DNA from 4 places in the Elizabethkingia bruuniana genome. Region 2 is predicted to be linked to each of the others. Evidence: riboswitches for the same ligand, from Rfam matches in the RefSeq annotation. Region 2 holds a riboswitch; each other region holds the start of a gene.

Region 1 (5,066 bases), 2.2 Mb from region 2:
TTGTTGATGAAAAGAACTCAGTTAGTATTCGCTATAGCATGGGATCTGGCAAACAGACCAGACAGAATTGTTGTAGACAAAAAATAATGTTAATATAAAAACATCTGTTTTTATGAAGTTGCCGGAGAATTTATTTCTCCGGTTTTTTTATATAGATTTCCAAAGTTGGCAAAAAAGAAAAAATACGGATATATCTGATTTACAGCTCTGATATTATAAAAAAATTAAGAACGTTAATGTGGAAATGTTAGTAAGTAATAAGGTTTCATTTTATGTAAAATTCTTATTTTTAGGTAATTATAAAATATAGCCTTATGGAAATAGTGTTAGTAAATAATAACGTTTCCGGTATCGGAGATAATTTCAGTGATGCAAAGTTTTATTTCGAAAATATCCGAAAGGAACTTTATCAGAAACTATCCGATTACTATGGAAAAGTGAGTCTATGTTTGATGCCAAACTTCAAGTTTAGCGTCAATATTGAGAGATGTGACAATATTGAGGAGGTAAAGAAGATTATTCACGATATGCCGAAGAATCTTCAGGAATGGATTTTTAAAAAATAGAAATAGAATTGAATGACCAATTAAGGCTTCCGTAAGGAAGCTTTTTTAGTTTATATTCTGCTAAATCTGGTGGGAATATTTTGGATCAGAGTCAAAAATGGGAAACTGGACAGAAGGCTCAGCTAATACGAAGATGAAATCCTTTTGACTTTTTGATAAAAGTCTGTGATAAGTTTGACATAAAAATACTTTAGTTACTTGAGATTACAAATCTAAATTCATAAAGATGATCACTTAAGATGAATATTTTGCTTAATGTAAAGCCGTGTCATGCTGAGCCTGTCGAAGCATTTAAAAAATCTAAAGTGCCCTTAGCTGAACTATTGTGGATAAAAGCCTTTAGCTAAAGTGTTATAAATTAATCCGAAGTTTTGATTTTTCATATAAATGATTTTCAATTCTCCGATTAAGATAGCGTTCCTCCGGAACGCCCTGGTTATTCATAATTATAATCTATAGAGATAAAGTTCCTGACGGAGCTTCTCATTCATTATGATGAAACTCTATTTTCAGTATAAAATTTCATGATATGAGAAATCAGAAAGATTGAAAAGATACTCCGGAGGAGTCTAATCTGTGTAAAAAAAACAAATGTATGAGAAAGCAGGTATTCCGGAGGAATACTATCTGTGAACAGGGATATTATTTCTATCCCCGGATTTATATTTTATCCTTTAAAACCCGAATATTGGATTTCTGTGTCGATTTTAGGTGAATATACTGACTAAAAATCAGGCAGAAAATGATATTGTATCAGGGTAAAATAAATTATTTACTGCATAGATATAAAATATCAATAATGCCCTTACAGACGGTGATTCAGCTTTTAGCTTACTTTAAAATATCAATAATTTCCGGCTCCGGTCTGAAATATTTACAAATGATAGACAAAATTTTCTATATTTAGAACAGGAACAAATTCTTTTGTTTCTAATATCAACCGAAATTGGTTACACTTAGACGTGTATTAAAAGGGAATCGTGTGAAAATCACGAACTGTCGCGCAACTGTAAGTAACAATACATAAGGTTATTATCAACAATAAGTTCACTGTTCATTCAACAGAATGGGAAGAACGATGATAACTGTTACAAGTCAGGAGACCTGCCTCTTTTCGAATTGACGATGCTTTCGCGGTCTGAAGCTTATAGTCAGGTATGATACGTATTTTGTTTTTTGATAATAATAAAAAAGAAGCCTATTCTGGTATTACCCAACGTTATTATCATTTCACAGGAATGATATACACAGAGTCATCTTATCTTCTGTAGTATATCCCGTATTCTGATCCTCTTAGTATTCCTCCGTAAAAGTTTTAGAAAGCTTACAAAGAATGTGATTCTGGTTTTTAACCGGACTTTACTGACTTTGAAATTCTGATGCCCCAAAAGATAAAAAGCAAAAGGCTTGACAGATAGAAAAACATGAAATTAACAATAGTATTGAAATGAGTAAAAATGCGAGTTTAGGATCTCCCGGTTTACGGTTCCGGGAAGCTATGCAAAAAGAAAACCCTCTTCAGATCGTAGGAGCCATTAATGCTAACCATGCATTATTGGCCCAACAGGCGGGATTTAATGCAATATATCTTTCAGGAGGTGGTGTTGCAGCAGGCTCACTAGGGGTTCCGGATCTGGGTATTACGACATTGGATGACGTACTTACAGACATTCAGCGTATTACAAATGTATGCGATCTGCCTTTATTAGTAGATGTTGATACCGGTTTCGGCCCTTCCGCCTTTAATATTGCCCGTACAGTGAGTTCACTGATTAAAGCCGGGGCAGCTGCTTTACACATTGAAGACCAGGTTGGTGCGAAACGTTGTGGCCACCGTCCAGGAAAAGAACTGGTAAGTAAAGAGGAAATGTCGGACAGGCTGAAAGCAGCAACAGATGCCCGCACAGACGACAATTTTGTGATCGGTGCCCGTACAGATGCTTTCGCTAATGAAGGACTGGAAAAAACATTGGAACGCGCGGTAGCTTATAAAGAGGCGGGAGCCGACTTTATTTTTGCAGAAGCTGTTCCGGATCTTAGTGTTTATCAAAAATTCGTAGATGCTACAGGTATTCCTGTTTTGGCAAATATTACCGAATTCGGGATGATTAAAATGTATACTGTGGACGAGCTGAAAGCAGCTGGAGTGGGACTGGTATTATATCCATTGTCTGCCTTCCGTGCTGCGAACAAAGCGGCCCTCAATGTATATGAACATATCCGCAAAGATGGTACTCAAGCCAATGTACTGGATACAATGCAGACGAGAGAAGAACTGTACGCAAGTATTGGCTACTACGATTATGAACAAAAATTAGATAACCTGTTTAAAACAAACCAAGATGTCAAGTAACGAAGGAACCTTTAAACCTAAAAAAAGTGTGGCTCTTTCGGGAGTAACGGCAGGAAATACAGCGCTTTGCAGCGTTGGTAAAAGTGGAAATGATTTACACTACAGAGGCTATAATATTCTTGATCTGGCCGTGAAAGCCCAGTTTGAGGAAGTTGCCTACCTGCTTATATATGGCCAGCTGCCTACAGAGGCACAATTGAAAAATTATAAATCCAAACTAAAGTCACTGAGGGGACTGCCTAACTCTGTGAGAAATATTCTGAAAAGTATTCCGGCAGCTGCACACCCAATGGATGTTATGAGATCTATGGTGTCAGCTATTGGAAGTATACAGCCGGAGAAAGACGACCATAATGTAGCAGGAGCAAGAGATATAGCAGATAAATTATTAGCGTCCTTTAGTTCAGGATTGCTGTATTGGTATCATTACAGTCACAACGGGAAAGAAATAGAAGTGAATACTGATGATGATACAATTGGTGGTCATTTTCTGCATTTATTACATGGTAAGGAACCTTCTGAATCCTGGGTGAAAGCTATGCAGATTTCACTTAACCTGTATGCCGAACACGAATTCAATGCTTCTACTTTCACAAGCCGGGTTATTGCCGGAACAGGATCGGATTTTTATTCAGCAATTACAGGTGCAATTGGCGCATTAAGAGGCCCAAAACACGGCGGTGCCAATGAAGTTGCTTTTGAAATACAAAGCCGCTATAATTCTCCGGACGAAGCCGAAGCGGATATCCGCCAACGAATCGCCAATAAAGAAGTGATTATAGGTTTTGGACATCCGGTTTATACAATATCAGATCCAAGAAATGTAGTTATTAAAGAAGTTGCCAGAGAGCTATCTGAAGAATCAGGTGATATGCTGCTATTTAATATTGCAGAAAGACTAGAAACAGTAATGTGGGAAGAAAAGAAAATGTTCCCTAATCTGGATTGGTTCTCAGCAGTGTCTTATCATCAGATGGGCGTGCCAACACTTATGTTTACACCATTATTTGTTATTTCCAGAGTAACTGGCTGGAGTGCACATATCATCGAACAAAGACAGGATGGAAAAATCATCAGACCAAGTGCCAATTACATTGGGCCGGAGAATAAAGAATTTGTCCCTATTACAGACAGAAAATAGATTCCAAAATAACACCTAAATAATAAATAACATTCAACTTTAAATTACAATGAGCAATCATATATCTAACGAAAGACCGCAACCAGATCATGTTTTAACAGCTATTGCGGATTATGTACTGAATTACGAAATAAAGAATGATCTAGCCTGGAAAACTGCACACTATTGTCTATTGGATACAATAGGATGTGGTCTGGAGGCATTAACATATCCGGCATGTACCAAATTGCTGGGACCAATTGTAAAAGGAACCATTGTACCCAATGGTGCTAAAGTACCGGGAACACAATTTCAGCTGGATCCGGTTCAGGCAGCTTTTAATATAGGCGCTATTATTCGCTGGCTGGATTTCAACGATACCTGGCTGGCCGCTGAATGGGGACATCCTTCAGATAATCTGGGCGGAATTTTGGCAACAGCTGACTGGCTGTCCAGAACGAGTATAGCAGAAGGTAAAAAGCCTTTGAAAATGAAACAGGTATTGGAAGCTATGATTATGGCACATGAGATTCAGGGTGTAATAGCTCTGGAGAATTCATTTAATAAAGTCGGACTGGATCATGTGTTGTTAGTAAAATTGGCGTCTACGGCTGTTGTCGGAAAGCTGATTGGCCTTACCAGAGACGAACTGATTAATGCTGTTTCACTTGCATTTGTAGATGGACAATCCCTAAGAACATATCGCCATGCGCCTAATACTGGTAGTCGCAAATCCTGGGCGGCCGGAGATGCTACTTCCAGAGCAGTGCGGCTGGCACTAATTGCCAAAACAGGAGAAATGGGTTATCCTTCTGTTCTGACTGCAAAAACATGGGGCTTTTATGATGTTTCCTTCAAAGGAAATGAGTTTAAGTTCCAGAGAGATTATGGCTCTTATGTTATGGAAAATGTTTTATTCAAAATTTCTTTCCCTGCTGAATTCCATTCTCAGACAGCTGTAGAAGCTGCTATGACATTACATAAAAAGCTGAATGAATTAGGAAAAACAACTGCAGATATCCGCAAG
Region 2 (5,066 bases):
ATAAAGTTTGTTTTTTACAACAGCCATTTCCTCTGGTTGGTAGCCAACTACAGCTTCGCGGGTAACCGATAAAGAAATAGTGTCTATTTCCATCACCTTTCCCAGCGGTGCTTTCGGATCTACAGATATAGGTCCTGCATAAGAAGAGACATAAGCTTTGCCATTCGCAAAGGCTAGGTATCTGCCATTTTCTACTGTAATGCTTTTTATTTTTTTTGCAGTTCTGGAATCCAGTACTTCAACTTTATTGGAAGCATTTACCACAACATACATCTTGCTGCCATAAATTTTAATATCATTACCAACATCACCCATCTCTTTTACCACATTTGGATTGGCTTCTGCATAGATATTGCGTGAGTAAGTACCTTTAGTATAGTCAAAGTAATCCAGGGTAGCTTTATTGCTGTTCATGTTGCCTTCGTTAAGAAGATAAAAGCCTCTGGTTGCTATATTTTGTGGAGGAGTTATCTCTTCGGTTTCTTTTTGTATGATATACTGATCTCCGCGACAGGAAGTAAGGAAAACAATAAATAACAGATATGCTAAATTTTTGAATTTCATAAGGTAAAATTTAAAATAAACCTGAAGTTGCGTCCGGGCATAGGATAGTTAAGTACAACATCATAGTATTGATTGAAAAGATTATTGACTTCGAAAGATGCTTTCAACTGATGTTTATTCAGTTTAAAAGTTTTTTGCACAGACAGATCATGAGTATACCACGGAAGCAAATAATTGTACTGAATGTTATTCTGGCTGGAATCATAGCGCTCGCCTACATATACAAAACTGTAGTTCAAGCCCCATGATTTGTATTCTGTCATCAGAGCAAAGCTGCCACTGTTCCATGGAGTATAAGGAATCTGATGGCCGTAGTAACTTTTTTTAGGATCTGTAAAATCTCTTGCTCTTTGGTAGGTATAAGTAAGGAGCGGGCGTATGCGCCATTGACCTAATTCCAATTCACTTTGAAGATTGACATCTGTTCCTATAATTTCTACTTTGCCCAGACTCAGATTCATCCAGATAAACATATTACCATTAAAGGTTGAAGTAATCTTATTGGTGACATTATTGTAGTAACCGTCAACATTAAGACTGATATTTTTTACGATTCCCCGTGAGAAATTTTTCCGGTAGGTAAAACCAAAATCATACTGGTGTGTAAATTCGGGTTTCAGGAGTGACATCCCTAATGTTTTGTAATACATTTCATTGAAAGTAGGAAGCCTGAAAACCTGCTTATAGAAAGCCTTTAAATAAAATTCATGTTGACTGAAGGGCTGGTAATTGATAAAAAGGGCAGGCGTCCATTTATTTTCATCTCCCGGTGCAGCATTTTGTAAAACTTTATTCTGGACAAAGGTTCCGAGTAAACTTCCCTGTGCTTTCAGTCTTCCCCAACGATAATTCATAGCTAAAGCAAGAAGGGTGGTATAACGTTTGGGATAACTGAAATTGTAAAGATTTGCTGCCATATTATTGTACTGAAAGTCTGCGGAAATAGCTGCATCCCAGTTATTGTTAATTTGGTAAAGGGTAGAGGAGGAGATGTAGAATTCCCGTTGTATATACTGATTGTCGATTTTTGGACGCTGAGGTGCAAGGGTATCTATATAACGATTGTAATCGTATGCAAATTTAGCTTTCAGCTGTGTTTGTACTTTTGGAAAGATTTTCTGCATCCAGCTTCCCTGAACAAAATAATTGGCATCTTTTAGTCTTTGGCCTTCGTCGCCGAATCGTCCGTTCACTATAGCGCCCGGTAACCCACGGTTAGATAAATAGGCATAGGCTCTCAGATCCCATTTTCCGTTTTTCAGATCTCCGTTAATGCTGGTTTCAAATCGCTTTGCCTTTACATCTGCATCATGTCGCTTTGCAATGGTATCATAGGCAATCTGACCATTTAGATATTTCCGGTAATATCTGAACTTATAAATTCCGTCAGTATCCAGATATTCTCCGCTAAAGGATGCAGAAACAGAATTAGAAAGCTTTTGCTCTAATCTGAAAGAAGGATTGAAAGTTTGTATAGAACCACTTTTCGTGCGGACTGTAAGATTGGTTGTCCTGCTTTCTCTGAATACGGGTTTTTTAGGCTGAAGATAAATGGTCCCCGAGCTTCCGAAATCTTTTGCAGGTTGGAAAATGTCACTTTTCTGACCATTGTATAATGTTATTTCTTCCAGATCATCCAGAGAAAACTTGCCAAGATCTACAATTCCGTTTTGTGCATTTCCGATGGGAATTCCATCATAGAAAACACCAACTTGCTGTGCTCCGAGACTTCGGATATCAACTGTCTTTAGTCCGCCGACACCACCATAATCTTTAATCTGAACACCGGAAAAATATCGAAGCGCATCGGCAACTGAATTATTATTTAGCTTTTCAATAATATCAGATGTTAACTTCTGAGGCGGGAGAACAGTACGTGTATTTTTTTTGAAAATGTCTACAGCCTCAACTTCTCTTATTCGTGTTGTATCTTTTTTCTGTGCAAAAGAAAACCCGGTTGCAAAAAGCAGAAGCAAGGGAATTAAACAGAAAGAGAATAGTCTTTTTAGCATTGGCTTTACATTTATTAAAATGTTTATGCCTTTGCTGCAAATATCAGTACATGACTAACCCAGAGAAAAGTCCGGGAGAGTTTATTCAGGTCGATATAGCTTTATTCCACGAAAGCATCAAACATATACTTCTGGCAGGTCTTCTGACTTACTTCTCTTTAGCGCCTTCCCATTACCGATAGTAACAGTGACGTATTGCCAAGATTTTTTATGAAGTTTACAGCAGCGGGTCTGTTCAGGATTTACACCTGATTCCCTTTTAAGCACTTTTTAAGGTGCACCAAAAACTGGTGGCAAATATAGGTATTTATAATGTAATGTAAATGATTGAGATATAAAGGAATAAAAAGAGAATGCCGACCACTTCTTCATCATACATAAAGGTAGCCGGCTTTCTCACCTGTATAACTTATTAGTCCAATAATTGTAAAATAGTCGGGGGAAGACTATTTACAATACAAATATAATATTTTATCACTACATAGTGAGTAATTTAATATGAGAATTTATAAACTATGAGCAATTGTTAACTAACTCACTACGAAATATAAAATCTGGAGTAATGCTTTGCTCTTTAAAAAGCTATCCAAAATCTAAACTAGTTTTTTCAGAAACTCACTGGGACGGTATTGCATAACAGAAAAGAAACTATTGGTATATGCCTGCAGGCTTTTATAACCTGTTTTAAAAGCTATTTCAGAAATGGTCCATTGCTGGTCACTCAATAATTCCAGACTTTTAATAATGCGGAGCATTTGTTGGTATTTACTTAGCGTTAATCCTGTTTCTTTTTTGAAAATCCGTTCCAGTGTACGCAAGGACAGAGCAGCAATTTCGCTAAGATCTTCCATACTCAAATCTTCTGTATAATGTTCGTGAAGATAATCAATGGCTTTACACAGTCTTTTATCTTCCGGCGGGCTGATGTGCAGTTGCAGTGATCGCGCAACAAATTGTGGGAGTTCATTGCTCAAAGCCTTTAGGAATAAAGTTTCGTGTGGATCCTCCTGTATCTTTTTTGACCACTTTTCAGCATATTTAATCATCTCTTTTAAAACCGGAGGTACTAGAAAAACACTTACTTCATTGTAAAAAGGAATATCTTTTTCCACATCGAAAAACATAATCATCAATTTTATCTTTTCCGAATGTGAGTTGGTTTTGTGAATATGCCCTGATGGTATCCATGCAGCATGGTTTTGTGGTAAAAGGTAAATCTTTCCTTCAACTGTCAGATATTGGAAGCCGCTTTCCACATATACCAACTGACCTTTATGATGCGAGTGCAATTCATCATCATGTATCCAGTTGTCTTCAAACCAAACAAAATAGGGTTTTTCTATATCATCTATATTGATAGGATTCTGGCTGCAGCTCATGTCGTTTTATATTAATATTATGGCAAATTTAAATAAAATTACGTAATTACTTTTGTACCCTAATCTTTATGACGATGAAATACGAAACAAGAAAAGAAGCCTCAGTTTTTTTATTACTGATTAATGTTTTAGTTGTTATACTGGTATCCAGTAACCTCAGATCTCCTATAACGGCTGTTGGTCCGGTATTGGATCAGATAGGGAGCACCCTGCATCTGGACCATTTTCAGAGCAGTCTGCTGACTTCTATCCCTTTATTTATGTTCGCCAGTTGTTCGGTATTGGTTAGTCGTTTTTCACATAAACTCAGCATTAACAGATTTTTACTTTATGCACTTATTATACTTAGTTTTGGCCTGTTTCTAAGGGTGTTTGGCTCTGTATGGACTCTATTTGCAGGCTCTGTTTTTATTGGTCTTGGGATTGCCATTGGTAATGTAATAACACCCGGGTATATCAAAAATAATTTTCCAAAACAGATTGGCCTTATGACCGGAATATTTGCTGTAGCAATGAATCTTACTGCTGCTCTGGCGTCCGGCTACAGTATCAGTATCGGGAAATGGACAGGATATGGCTGGCAGGGTTCTCTGGGGATATGGCTTGTTATTGCATTACTAGCTTTATTGGTTGTTGTACTAGAGCTCATTTTCAATAAAAGTACAGCACAGCAACAGAAAACAGATATGACCAAATCGGATTTTAATATGTTTAAATCGGCTCAGGCATGGAATATTAGTATATTTATGGGATTGCAGTCTTTGGTATATTATAGCCTTGTATCCTGGCTGCCTGCTGTTTTAGGTGACTACGGAATGACAGGTAATGCACCGGGTTGGGTATTGTTTGCCATTCAGATTGCGATGCTTCCTATTACATTTGTGGGGCCTATTATAGCTAATAAGATGAAAGATCAGAAAATTATGATATTTTTTGTCTGTGTACCTATGCTGGCAAGTGTACTTATGTTTGCATGGCTTAAGTCTGACTGGGTCTATTTTACAGCTGTATTATTGGGACTGTCAAACGGATTATCGTTCAGTCTTTCGATTCTGTTTTTCTCACTGCGTACAAAGTCCAGTGCCAATGCCATTAAAATATCCGGAATGGC
Region 3 (5,066 bases), 1.1 Mb from region 2:
CTTCTGTAGCAAAACCAGATGTCTGTGAGCCCGGGAATCTCAGAATATTATTATAATCCAGTGTATTGTAATAAGCTACATCCAAACTAATTCTGTTATTCAGCATACCGATATTTAAACCAGCTTCATAAGATCTTGTTTTCTCAGGACCTATGTTTCCTTCTTTGTTTAGTACTGATGGATAAGTGTAGTAAGGATTTCCATTAAAGGTATTACCACCATTGTTAAGGTAATAATTACGAATAGCATAAGGATCAAAATCATATGCAATCTGTGCCCAAGAACCATAAAGTTTTACAATATCGAATGCTTTTGGCATTGGGATTATATTATTCAGCAGCAAACTGAAGGATGCAGACGGATAGAAATAAGATCTGTTGCTTTTTGGTAATGTAGAAGACCAGTCATTTCTTCCTGAAACATTCACAAATAAAGTTTTATAGAACTCTAAATCCACAGTACCATAAGCACTATAAATTAATTTCTCGTTGATATTATAGTCACGGGTTAAAGGCTTTATCGAGTTATCGAAAGAATATATTCCGGGAACTTTTAATCCGTCTACAGATGTTATGTCATCTTTATACTTATAGTAGAATCCTGATCCTCCGGCATTAACTGTTAAGTTAATATTGTCTGTAATAGCCTTGTTATAGGTAGCAAGGACATCGTAGTTCAGGTTTATAGTTTTAGAATTTGTTACTCTGTAACGGCCATTTCTTGGAGCATCATAATTAAAATAAGAATATGGACTCTTTAATTCGTTTTTAGTATCATTTTCTACATAGGAAATTTTACCTTTCACTGTGAATTCATCAGATGCTTCATAGGTCAATCCTGTCTGGGCGCTATAGACATCAGTAGCAACACTGTTTTTAAAGTTTTTAGCACCAAACCAAGGGTTATTATACCATGCGTAGTTCCAGTTTGCTTGTTGATAACCCTCTCTTCCTTTTACCCAAAGGTTATTTTTCAGGTCTCTACCATCTACGTCACCGCCCATCCAGATAAGTATAGTATACATATGCCCGCTCGGGTCATAGTTATAGTTAGGCATACTTGGTGTAGTTGTTCTGTTATAAGCCAATTTTGTATTAAAACTTAACTTATCTGTGATGTATGTATTACTGGAGAAGTTAGCTCCGTATTTTCTAAGATAAGACTCAGGAATTCTGTCATCAAAATTCATGAAGTTTCCGGAAAGTCTGTAAGTGTCTTTATTATGTTTATAATTAACTGCGAAGTTTGTATTATTAATAAACGAAGGCGTCAAAAATGTATTCAGGTTATCATGGTAAGTCCAGTCTGTAGGTACTCTTTCGTATCTTGATTTATCATTATACGGAGTATTGGTTACATTACCATACCACGGAATTACCTGGCCAGTTTGTTTATCCAGTATTGGGCTGTTCCACTGAGCAAGCTTTCTTCCGGGAACAAATTTTGGTCCCCAGATCATATCTCCGTCATTGATACCCCCATCGGCACCATCCCAGAACTCATATTTACCGTGAGAACCGTTTCCGTATTCTGTTTGTGTTTTTGGAAGGTTTGTAAAACCAGCTGTAAACATAGTGTTCTGACCAAATTCAACTGTAAATCCACTTTTCTTAGCGCTTTTGGTGGTTACCAGAATGGCACCATATCTACCTCTGGAGCCGTATAATGCAGATGCCGTAGCTCCTTTTAGTACGTTAATGTTCTCGATGTTAGAAGGATCCAGTGCCTGGAATGTTTTGTCGTCTACAATAACGCCATCTATTACAATAATAACGTTAGAGTTTCCGCGCAATGTAAAAGTTGGTTTTTGCTGCATTCCCGGAGGGTTGGAGACATTAAGCCCGGCAACCTGTCCTGCAAAAAGATTTCCTACGCTTGGTGTGGTTACAGTTTCGAATTGTTTGGTATTGATTTCCTGAGTGGAATAACCAATTTTCTTTGCTTTTTTACCAATTCCCAAGGCGGTAATTACAACTCCATCAATGTTCTTCTCTTTCTGTTTCAGTGTATCTTTTTTACTAACTTCCTGTGCGTAAGGCAGAAAAGGTAATAATACAACTGAAGCAGATAATAATACTCGTTTCATTCAGTTTTTTTGCAAAAGTATCCCTCGTATTTTAAGTTAATATTAACACCTGTTTAGCATTTCATTAACTTTATATTTGGAAAATAGTGCAAAAACAAAGGTTTATAAAATATAAAATATCCTACTCTCTATATATTAAATTTCATTAAAACAGTATCAATTGATCTAATTTTCGGAGACGAAAGAATCATAATAATACTATAATTATCTTTTTTCTGGATTTGCAAATGCCTGATTTCCTTTCTATGTGCTGATTAAAAATGCAGGCTTTATTATAATAGTTTGTATTTCGATATTTATGAGTAATTTTACCTCCCTTTATTTGTAACGAATGAAACAAGATTTAAACATTCACTTTGAAGTTTATAAAAACATATCGGAATTAGACGATATCGAAAAGAAGCTATTCGAAACAGCTTCTGAAATCCGTAAAACAGCTTATGCTCCCTACTCGGAGTTTTTTGTAGGATGTGCAATCCTTCTTGAAAACGGCGAAATTATTGTTGGTAATAATCAGGAAAATGCAGCTTATCCTTCAGGATTATGTGCGGAAAGAACTGCTATATACTGGCTGGCAGCAAACCATCCCGGACTTGAAATTAAAAAAATATTTGTAGTTGGCGGCCCAAAAAATGAGGCAGCTGATAATAATATTCCAATTCCACCATGTGGTTCATGCAGACAATCTATATTAGAATATGAGAGTAAACAAAGCTCCCCTATTGAAATTTATTTTGCGTCTACACAGGGAAAAACTGTTAAATGCTACAGTGTAAAAGATTTACTTCCTTTTTCCTTCGACAAAAACTATCTATAACTTTCTTATATTTGCAAAAATTTCAGGTTCGGCATTGTCCGATGAAAAGGGAATCTGGTGCAACACCAGAGCTGTCCCCGCAACTGTAGATCACTGAAGTATTTCTGTACAAAGCCACTGTAATTACGGGAAGGCACAGAAATGTGAAAGCCAGGAGACCTGCCTGAAACTATAATTATTAATTAACAACTTTCGGAGGAAAAGCTTGAATTATAATCTGCCCTAGATACTCAGGGTTGTTTATTCTTATTTCTCCGGATACAGTATTAGCTAAATTTTATTCATGAATAAAAAACTATTTGTAATCGGAGCACTCCTTATTGTTGGTTCCGGATTATACGCTCAGGAAGAAAAAAGTGGTCAGATTGAAGAAGTAACTATTGCTTCTAAAACCCCGCAAAAACTTTATAAAACGGGCAAAAATGTCACCCTTATTTCAGCTAAAGACCTGGAAAAGTATAAAGGACAAAACCTCAGTGATGTATTGGACCAGGTTGCCGGTTTCCAGATTACAGGTAATTTCAACAATGCTACTGAACCTAAACTAATGAAGATTAGAGGCGGGAAAAGTGCTAATGTAGTTATATTATTAGATGGTGTTCCGTTAAGAGATGTTACAGGGAATGATTATACTGCAGCAGATCTTCGTTTACTGGCTCTGGAAAGTGTTGAAAGTATTGAGGTCCTGAATGGCGCTTCTTCTGTATTATATGGATCTAATGCTACTGTATCGGTAATCAATGTAAAAACAAAGAAAGCATCACAAAAAGCTATTGAAGGAGCTCTTACTGCAAGAGCAGGTTCTTATGATACATATGCACAGGATGCAGCATTAAGAGGAAAGATTGATAAATTTAATTATCAGGTTAATGCCTTCAATGAAAAATCTCAAGGATTATCTTCTGCTAAAGGCGATAGTACTTTTGATAAAGATGGTTGGGAAAAGCAAAATCTTTCTGCTGGTGTAGGTTACTCAGGGAATAATTTTGATGTTAACATCAATAGTGGCTGGAATCACAATCTTTATTTATACGATACAGGAGCTTTTGCTGATGGCCAAAACCGTGGAAATGATAAACAGTTCTATGTAGGAGGTAATGCTAATTACAGATATAACAATGGTAAGATTGTATTCAATACCCGTTATACAGATGTAGACAGATTAGGACAAAGTATGAAAGGCTCTTCTTATCAGGATCAGTTCTCTTACAATGGTAAAAACTTTATTGCAGAACTTTATAATAATTATAAAGTAAATGATTATTTCAACTTTACAGTTGGAGTACAGTATGAAGACCAGAAGATGAGTTCAAAATCTCTTCCATTTGGTAAAGAAAACATGGAGGAAGTACTGAAAAGTGGTGATACGAAGCTTCATAGTTTTGATGCCTATGCCAACTTTAATGCAAACTATAAAGGTTTTAACTTGGATGCAGGCGCCAGAATGACTGATAACTCTAAATTTGGAAATCACTGGGTTTATAGTGTAAATCCTTATTACATAAAAGAATTCAGCGATACTTATTTTAAGATTGGTTATTCCTTCGCTACAGCATTTATTGCACCTACCCTATATCAAAATTACGGATCACTTCCTTGGACTTTACCAAACCCTGATCTAAAACCAGAAAGAAACCAGTCTCATGAAATTGATTTAAGTTTTGGTAAAAAAGACAGAAGTTTAAACTTTAATGTAAGCCTATTCCAGAGAAAAGAAAAAGATGCTTTCGCTTATGTATCTAATCCTGATTATACGGGAAGCTTCCAGAATATAGACGAGAATAAAGTAAAAGGATTTGAAATTGGATTCGACTATCAGATCATTGATATGGTTAAATTTGGAGGGAACTATAGCTTTGTAGAAAAAGATAAAGAAGCAACAATGCTACGCCAGCCAAAACAAAGGGTTAACTCTTATGTAGAGGTGAAGCCTTTTGCATCAACAAGAATTACAGTTTCTCACCAGTTTGTAGGTAAGAGAAATGATGCATACTATGATTCTGTCTCATTTAGTACCAAAAATGTTAAAGTAGCAGATTTTAATTTGTTCAACCTGAATATCAATCAGAAGATCGTACGTAATATTGATGCTTATCTTAACATCGGTAATATTTTCAATAAAGATTATGTAGATGTAATCGGTTATACAACCAAGAACAGAAA
Region 4 (5,066 bases), 100 kb from region 2:
GACCAGAATACCGTTAAAGGCTCCGGACGCGAAACATCACCATAAATTACCGGCGGCTTTACACAACGGCTTCCATAGCTTTGTACCCATCCGTTTTCTGTGAAAGCAAAACCTTTCAGCTGCTCCCCGAAATACTCCACCATGTCATTTCTTTCGAATTCTCCATGTACCAATACATCGATACCGATTTTCTCCTGACGTTGGATGGTATTTTTCGTTTCTTCTTTCAGCAAATCAGTATAACGTTCTGCAGATATTTCTCCCTTCTTAAACTGTGATCTCCAGCTTCTCACTTCTTTTGTCTGTGGAAAAGAACCAATAGTTGTAGTAGGGAATAAAGGCAGTTTTAATATTTCCTGCTGTTGTACTTTACGTTGCGTAAACGCAGACTGACGGGATACCGGTACAGCATCCAGTGCATCCATTTGCTGTTGCACTTTCGCATCATGAATCAGCGTCGAAATTCTTTTATTTTCTATAGCTTTTTTATTCTCCCCGAAAGCAACTAGACTTTCAGCAGAAGGATTTTCTGAAGACAGATCTCTTAGTAGTGCTACTTCTTTTATCTTCTGCTTGGCATAAGCCATCCATTGTTTTATTTCCGCTGGTAAGCTTTCTTCTTTTGTTTCCAGATCCAAATCATATGGCACGTGTAACAACGAACTGGACGGTGCAATCAGTATACGTTTCTCCCCTAGTTGCTCTTTTGCCTTTCTGATTAGTTGAAGTGAACTTTCAAAATCATTCTTCCAGATATTTCTTCCGTCCACAACCCCCAGAGAAAGTTTCAGATTCTCAGGTATAGCCGCCAGTATATTTTCTAACTGCTCAGGCTTTCTTATCAAATCCACATGCAATGTATCTACAGGTAAGGATAATGCTAAAGGCAGATTGTCTTCCAAGCCTTCAAAATAAGTAGTCAGGATAATTTTTAGGTTCGGAAGTTCTTTCTGAATTTTAGCATATACAGCAGTATAGGCTTCTTTTGCTTTATCTGTAAGATCCAGCGCTAAGAAAGGTTCATCGATTTGTATATATTCTGCTCCATGAGATTGTAAAGATTTCAGGATTTCCAGGTATACCGACAACAGATTATCAATGAGGTCCAATTTTTCAAAACCTTCTTCTTTTTCTTTCCCTAATAATAAATAAGAAACCGGTCCTAATATTACAGGCTTAGCATTTATTCCTATCTGCCTGGCACCTATAAACTCATTGATAATCTTGTTGGATAATAATTTAAAACTCTGTCCTTTACTGAACTCCGGCACAATATAATGATAGTTGGTATCAAACCATTTTGTCATCTCCATAGCTGTGATATCCAAGCCATCTTTCTGGTAACCACGTGCCATTGCAAAATAAAGATCCAGCTCGTTGTTTGCTTTATTCAGGATTACATCGTGGTAACGCTGCGGAATAGCTCCCAAGGTAAGCGTCATATCCAATACATGATCGTAAAACGAAAAATCGTTAACCGGAATAAAGTCTATACCTGCTTCCTGTTGTAATTTCAGATTTTCATTGATAATTCTGCGGCTTACATCCAGTAATTCTTTCTGAATAATCTTTCCGGACCAATACTGTTCACAGGCTTTTTTCAGCTCTCGCTTTTTCCCGATACGCGGGTAACCCAGGTTGTGTGTTTGCATTTTATTATATTTTATTAGTTATCTCCTGTATTTACAGCCAGACAACTCTCACACGCCTATAGGCCGTAAGCAGTAGTATAAGTCCATTGTCTGCGGATAATCCACAAACTAAAGTACTGTAAGACCACAACTCCAAATCGCGAGAGTAGTTGCCTGTTCAGAAATTGGCAGGTCTCCTGACTTATACCATTTTATCCTCCTTCCCGCATACACAGTGGATCGTGGATAAAACTTTGTAAGGTATTCACAGTTGCGCGACAGCTCATGATTTTCACATGATTCCCTTTTCATTTACTATTAAGTAAAACCAGTTTCTACAGATCTATTTTTATTTTTCACAAAGTTAGTTTAGCCAATTTATATTCCATAATAACAGGTTAAATTCAGCATAATAAATTACAAATAGTATTTATCCAGAATATTATTCTTTCAATGGTAAAATATTGTACCTTTAACCAAAAATTATTCTATGCTTCAACTGGATGATACCGATTTACGCCTGCTGAAAATCCTTCATAATGACTCGAAACTTACCGTAAAAGAATTGGCAGCACAGGTAAACCTGTCTCCTTCTCCGGTTTTTGAAAGAATCAGACGAATGGAGAAAGAAGGATATATCAAGAAGTATATTGCCATTTTGGACGCAGAGAAACTGAATCAAGGACTGATTGTTTTTTGCAATATCCGGTTAAAGCAGCATGACCGTAATATCGGCCATACTTTTGTCGATGATATTCACAATATTGATGAAGTGGTGGAATGTTATAATGTCTCCGGTGATTATGATTTTCTGCTAAAAGTTCATGCACGGGATATGAAGCATTATCAGGATTTTGTTTTCAACAAACTGGGGTCACTTACCAGTATCGGAAATACACATAGTACTTTTGTAATGGCTGAAGTAAAGAATACGTACGGCGTACAGCCTTTTGAAGGTAGAGCATTATAAGTTGTAACCTGGTTTATTTAACCACAAAGGCACAAAAGTAATGTTTGTATATCACAGTTTTCAGGGCACAAAGACTTCACGTGAAGGTAAAACTATTTCTACCATTTAGAAATTAAGAAAATTAAGTTCTCAACAGTCATTGCTAGGTGTTAGCAACTTTGCACTCCTTTAAAACAGTATAACAGGAAATAAAACCTCGCGTTTAGAAAAGTTTATAAACACAAAGGCACAAAAGTATTATTAACATACCACTGATTTTAGGATATCAAGGTTTTATCTAGAGGTAAAATTATTTTCACCATTTAGATATTAAGATAATCAGTAGCCTTGTCAAGGTTTAAAACCTTGACAAGGCCATAAAGAATAAAATATTGTGAAGCAATTCGTGTCTTAAAAATATAACATGCATAAACCTGTTTTGCGCCTTAGTGTTAAAAATAAATTCCTTGGCGAATTTGCGATTAATTCTAAACTATCTTAATTCCTTAAAGTTTAAAAAGAGATCTCGATACAAAATCATTCTCTGCTTCACTACTAATAATTTCACTCGAACTGACGACATGTACTTTCAAAATAGGTAATCCCATCACTTCGAGTGCGGAGCAAAGTGACGTGTATCGAGAAGTTGTTTAACTACAAGGGAGCAAAAGTATTGTTGGTATATCACTGCTTTTAGGACGCAAAGATTTCACCTGAAGGTAAAATTATTTTCATCATTTAGGCATTAAGATAATTATCAGCCTTGGCAAGGTTTAAATCCTTGCCAAGGCTATAAAGAATCAGATATTGCGAAGCAATTCGTGCCTTAGCCAACATTCAAAAAGTAAAAGTTATTTGTGCCTTAGTGTTAAATATAATTCCCAAACAGATTAAACACATTTACGCTTTTGCAACTAACAGTTATAACTTCATAACATCCATAACCTTTATAACCTTTTTATTAAAACAAAAAAGCCCCGGAAATCCAGGGCTCTTATAATATATTTGGTTGAATATTAACCTAAATAAGGGTATTTGTAGTCTTTTGCCGGAACAAAAGTCTCCTTAATACTTCTTGCAGATACCCAACGAAGAAGGTTCATTTTAGATCCTGCTTTATCGTTAGTACCAGAAGCACGGCTACCACCGAAAGGCTGCTGACCTACTACTGCTCCTGTTGGCTTATCGTTGATATAGAAGTTACCGGAAGCATTTTCTAATGCTTTGTAAGCTTCGTTGATTGCATAACGATCTTGAGAGAAGATAGAACCTGTTAATGCATATGGAGAAGTACTGTCTACTAACTGAAGTGTTTCAGCCCATTTCTTGTCTTCATATACATAAACTGTTAAGATTGGTCCGAAGATCTCTTGCTCGATACTTTCGTAGTGTGGGTTTGTTGTTTCGATAACAGTTGGGTGTACAAAGTAACCTTTCTTATCATCGCACTTACCACCGATAACTACCTCAGCATCTTTAGCTTTCTCAGCTCTGTCGATGTAACCTTTACACTTATCGAAAGAGTTTCTGTCGATTACTGCATTTACAAAGTTAGACGGATCTTCAGTAGTTCCTACTTTGATAGTCTTCATTTGTTTTTCCATTACCTTCTTCACATCTTTCCAGATAGATTTAGGAATGTAAGCTCTGGAAGCTGCAGAACATTTCTGTCCTTGATATTCGTAAGCACCACGTACTAACGCTGTAGCCAAAGCTTCAACATCAGCAGACGGGTGAGCCATTACAAAGTCTTTACCACCAGTTTCACCAACGATTCTTGGGTAAGATTTATAGTTATGGATATTGTCACCAATCATTTTCCACATTCCCTGGAATACTTTTGTAGAACCTGTGAAGTGAAGACCTGCAAAATCAGGGTGAGCCAATACTCTCTCAGCTGTTTCTTTGCCATCAGTGAAGATCATGTTGATTACACCATCCGGTACACCAGCTTCTTTGAATACTTCCATAATAACGTGTGCAGAGTAAGCCTGCTTATCAGATGGCTTCCATACCACAACGTTACCCATCAATGCCATACATGATGGTAAGTTAGCAGAAATAGCTGTAAAGTTAAACGGCGTTACTGCAAAACAGAAGCCTTCTAAAGGTCTGTATTCAGCTCTGTTCCAAATTCCTGCATCAGATATTGGCTGCTCAGCATAAAGCTCAGTCATAAACTCTACATTGAAACGCAAAAAGTCAATTAATTCACAAGCTGCATCAATTTCTGCCTGATGAACATTCTTAGACTGTCCGATCATTGTAGCTGCGTTGATTCTGTCTCTGTAAGGTCCGGCAATAAGATCTGCCGCCTTCAAGAAGATCGCTGCTCTTTGCTCCCATCCAAGGTCATTCCATTGTTTTTTAGCTGCTAATGCTACTTTAATAGCCTCATCAACATGCTTCATAGTTCCCTGGTGGTAAAAGCCTACAGTATGTTTGTGGTCGTGTGGTGGATGGATTGTTACTTTTTCTTTAGTCGT

Evidence for each region. Region 2 has a riboswitch for cobalamin ahead of AYC65_RS12595 (TonB-dependent receptor). Riboswitches for the same ligand answer to the same signal wherever they lie in the genome.
Region 1: another riboswitch for cobalamin. It lies ahead of prpB (methylisocitrate lyase); the one in region 2 lies ahead of AYC65_RS12595 (TonB-dependent receptor).
Region 3: another riboswitch for cobalamin. It lies ahead of AYC65_RS07390 (TonB-dependent receptor plug domain-containing protein); the one in region 2 lies ahead of AYC65_RS12595 (TonB-dependent receptor).
Region 4: another riboswitch for cobalamin. It lies ahead of metE (5-methyltetrahydropteroyltriglutamate--homocysteine S-methyltransferase); the one in region 2 lies ahead of AYC65_RS12595 (TonB-dependent receptor).

Annotation. Positions count from the first base shown of each region.
Region 1 covers NZ_CP014337.1:446,645-451,710, forward strand. Annotated here, with positions in the region: gene AYC65_RS02090 (M28 family metallopeptidase) at 1-87, shown strand, start outside; gene AYC65_RS02095 (hypothetical protein) at 315-566, shown strand; cobalamin riboswitch at 1,497-1,692, shown strand; gene prpB (methylisocitrate lyase) at 2,014-2,919, shown strand; gene prpC (bifunctional 2-methylcitrate synthase/citrate synthase) at 2,909-4,060, shown strand; gene AYC65_RS02110 (bifunctional 2-methylcitrate dehydratase/aconitate hydratase) at 4,110-5,066, shown strand, end outside.
Region 2 covers NZ_CP014337.1:2,714,582-2,719,647, reverse strand. Annotated here, with positions in the region: gene AYC65_RS12600 (YncE family protein) at 1-564, opposite strand, end outside; gene AYC65_RS12595 (TonB-dependent receptor) at 561-2,576, opposite strand; cobalamin riboswitch at 2,693-2,876, opposite strand; gene AYC65_RS12590 (helix-turn-helix domain-containing protein) at 3,170-3,955, opposite strand; gene AYC65_RS12585 (CynX/NimT family MFS transporter) at 4,030-5,066, shown strand, end outside.
Region 3 covers NZ_CP014337.1:1,582,724-1,587,789, forward strand. Annotated here, with positions in the region: gene AYC65_RS07380 (SusC/RagA family TonB-linked outer membrane protein) at 1-2,086, opposite strand, end outside; gene cdd (cytidine deaminase) at 2,418-2,903, shown strand; cobalamin riboswitch at 2,911-3,084, shown strand; gene AYC65_RS07390 (TonB-dependent receptor plug domain-containing protein) at 3,187-5,066, shown strand, end outside.
Region 4 covers NZ_CP014337.1:2,613,904-2,618,969, forward strand. Annotated here, with positions in the region: gene metE (5-methyltetrahydropteroyltriglutamate--homocysteine S-methyltransferase) at 1-1,652, opposite strand, end outside; cobalamin riboswitch at 1,802-1,979, opposite strand; gene AYC65_RS12135 (Lrp/AsnC family transcriptional regulator) at 2,122-2,601, shown strand; gene pruA (L-glutamate gamma-semialdehyde dehydrogenase) at 3,597-5,066, opposite strand, start outside.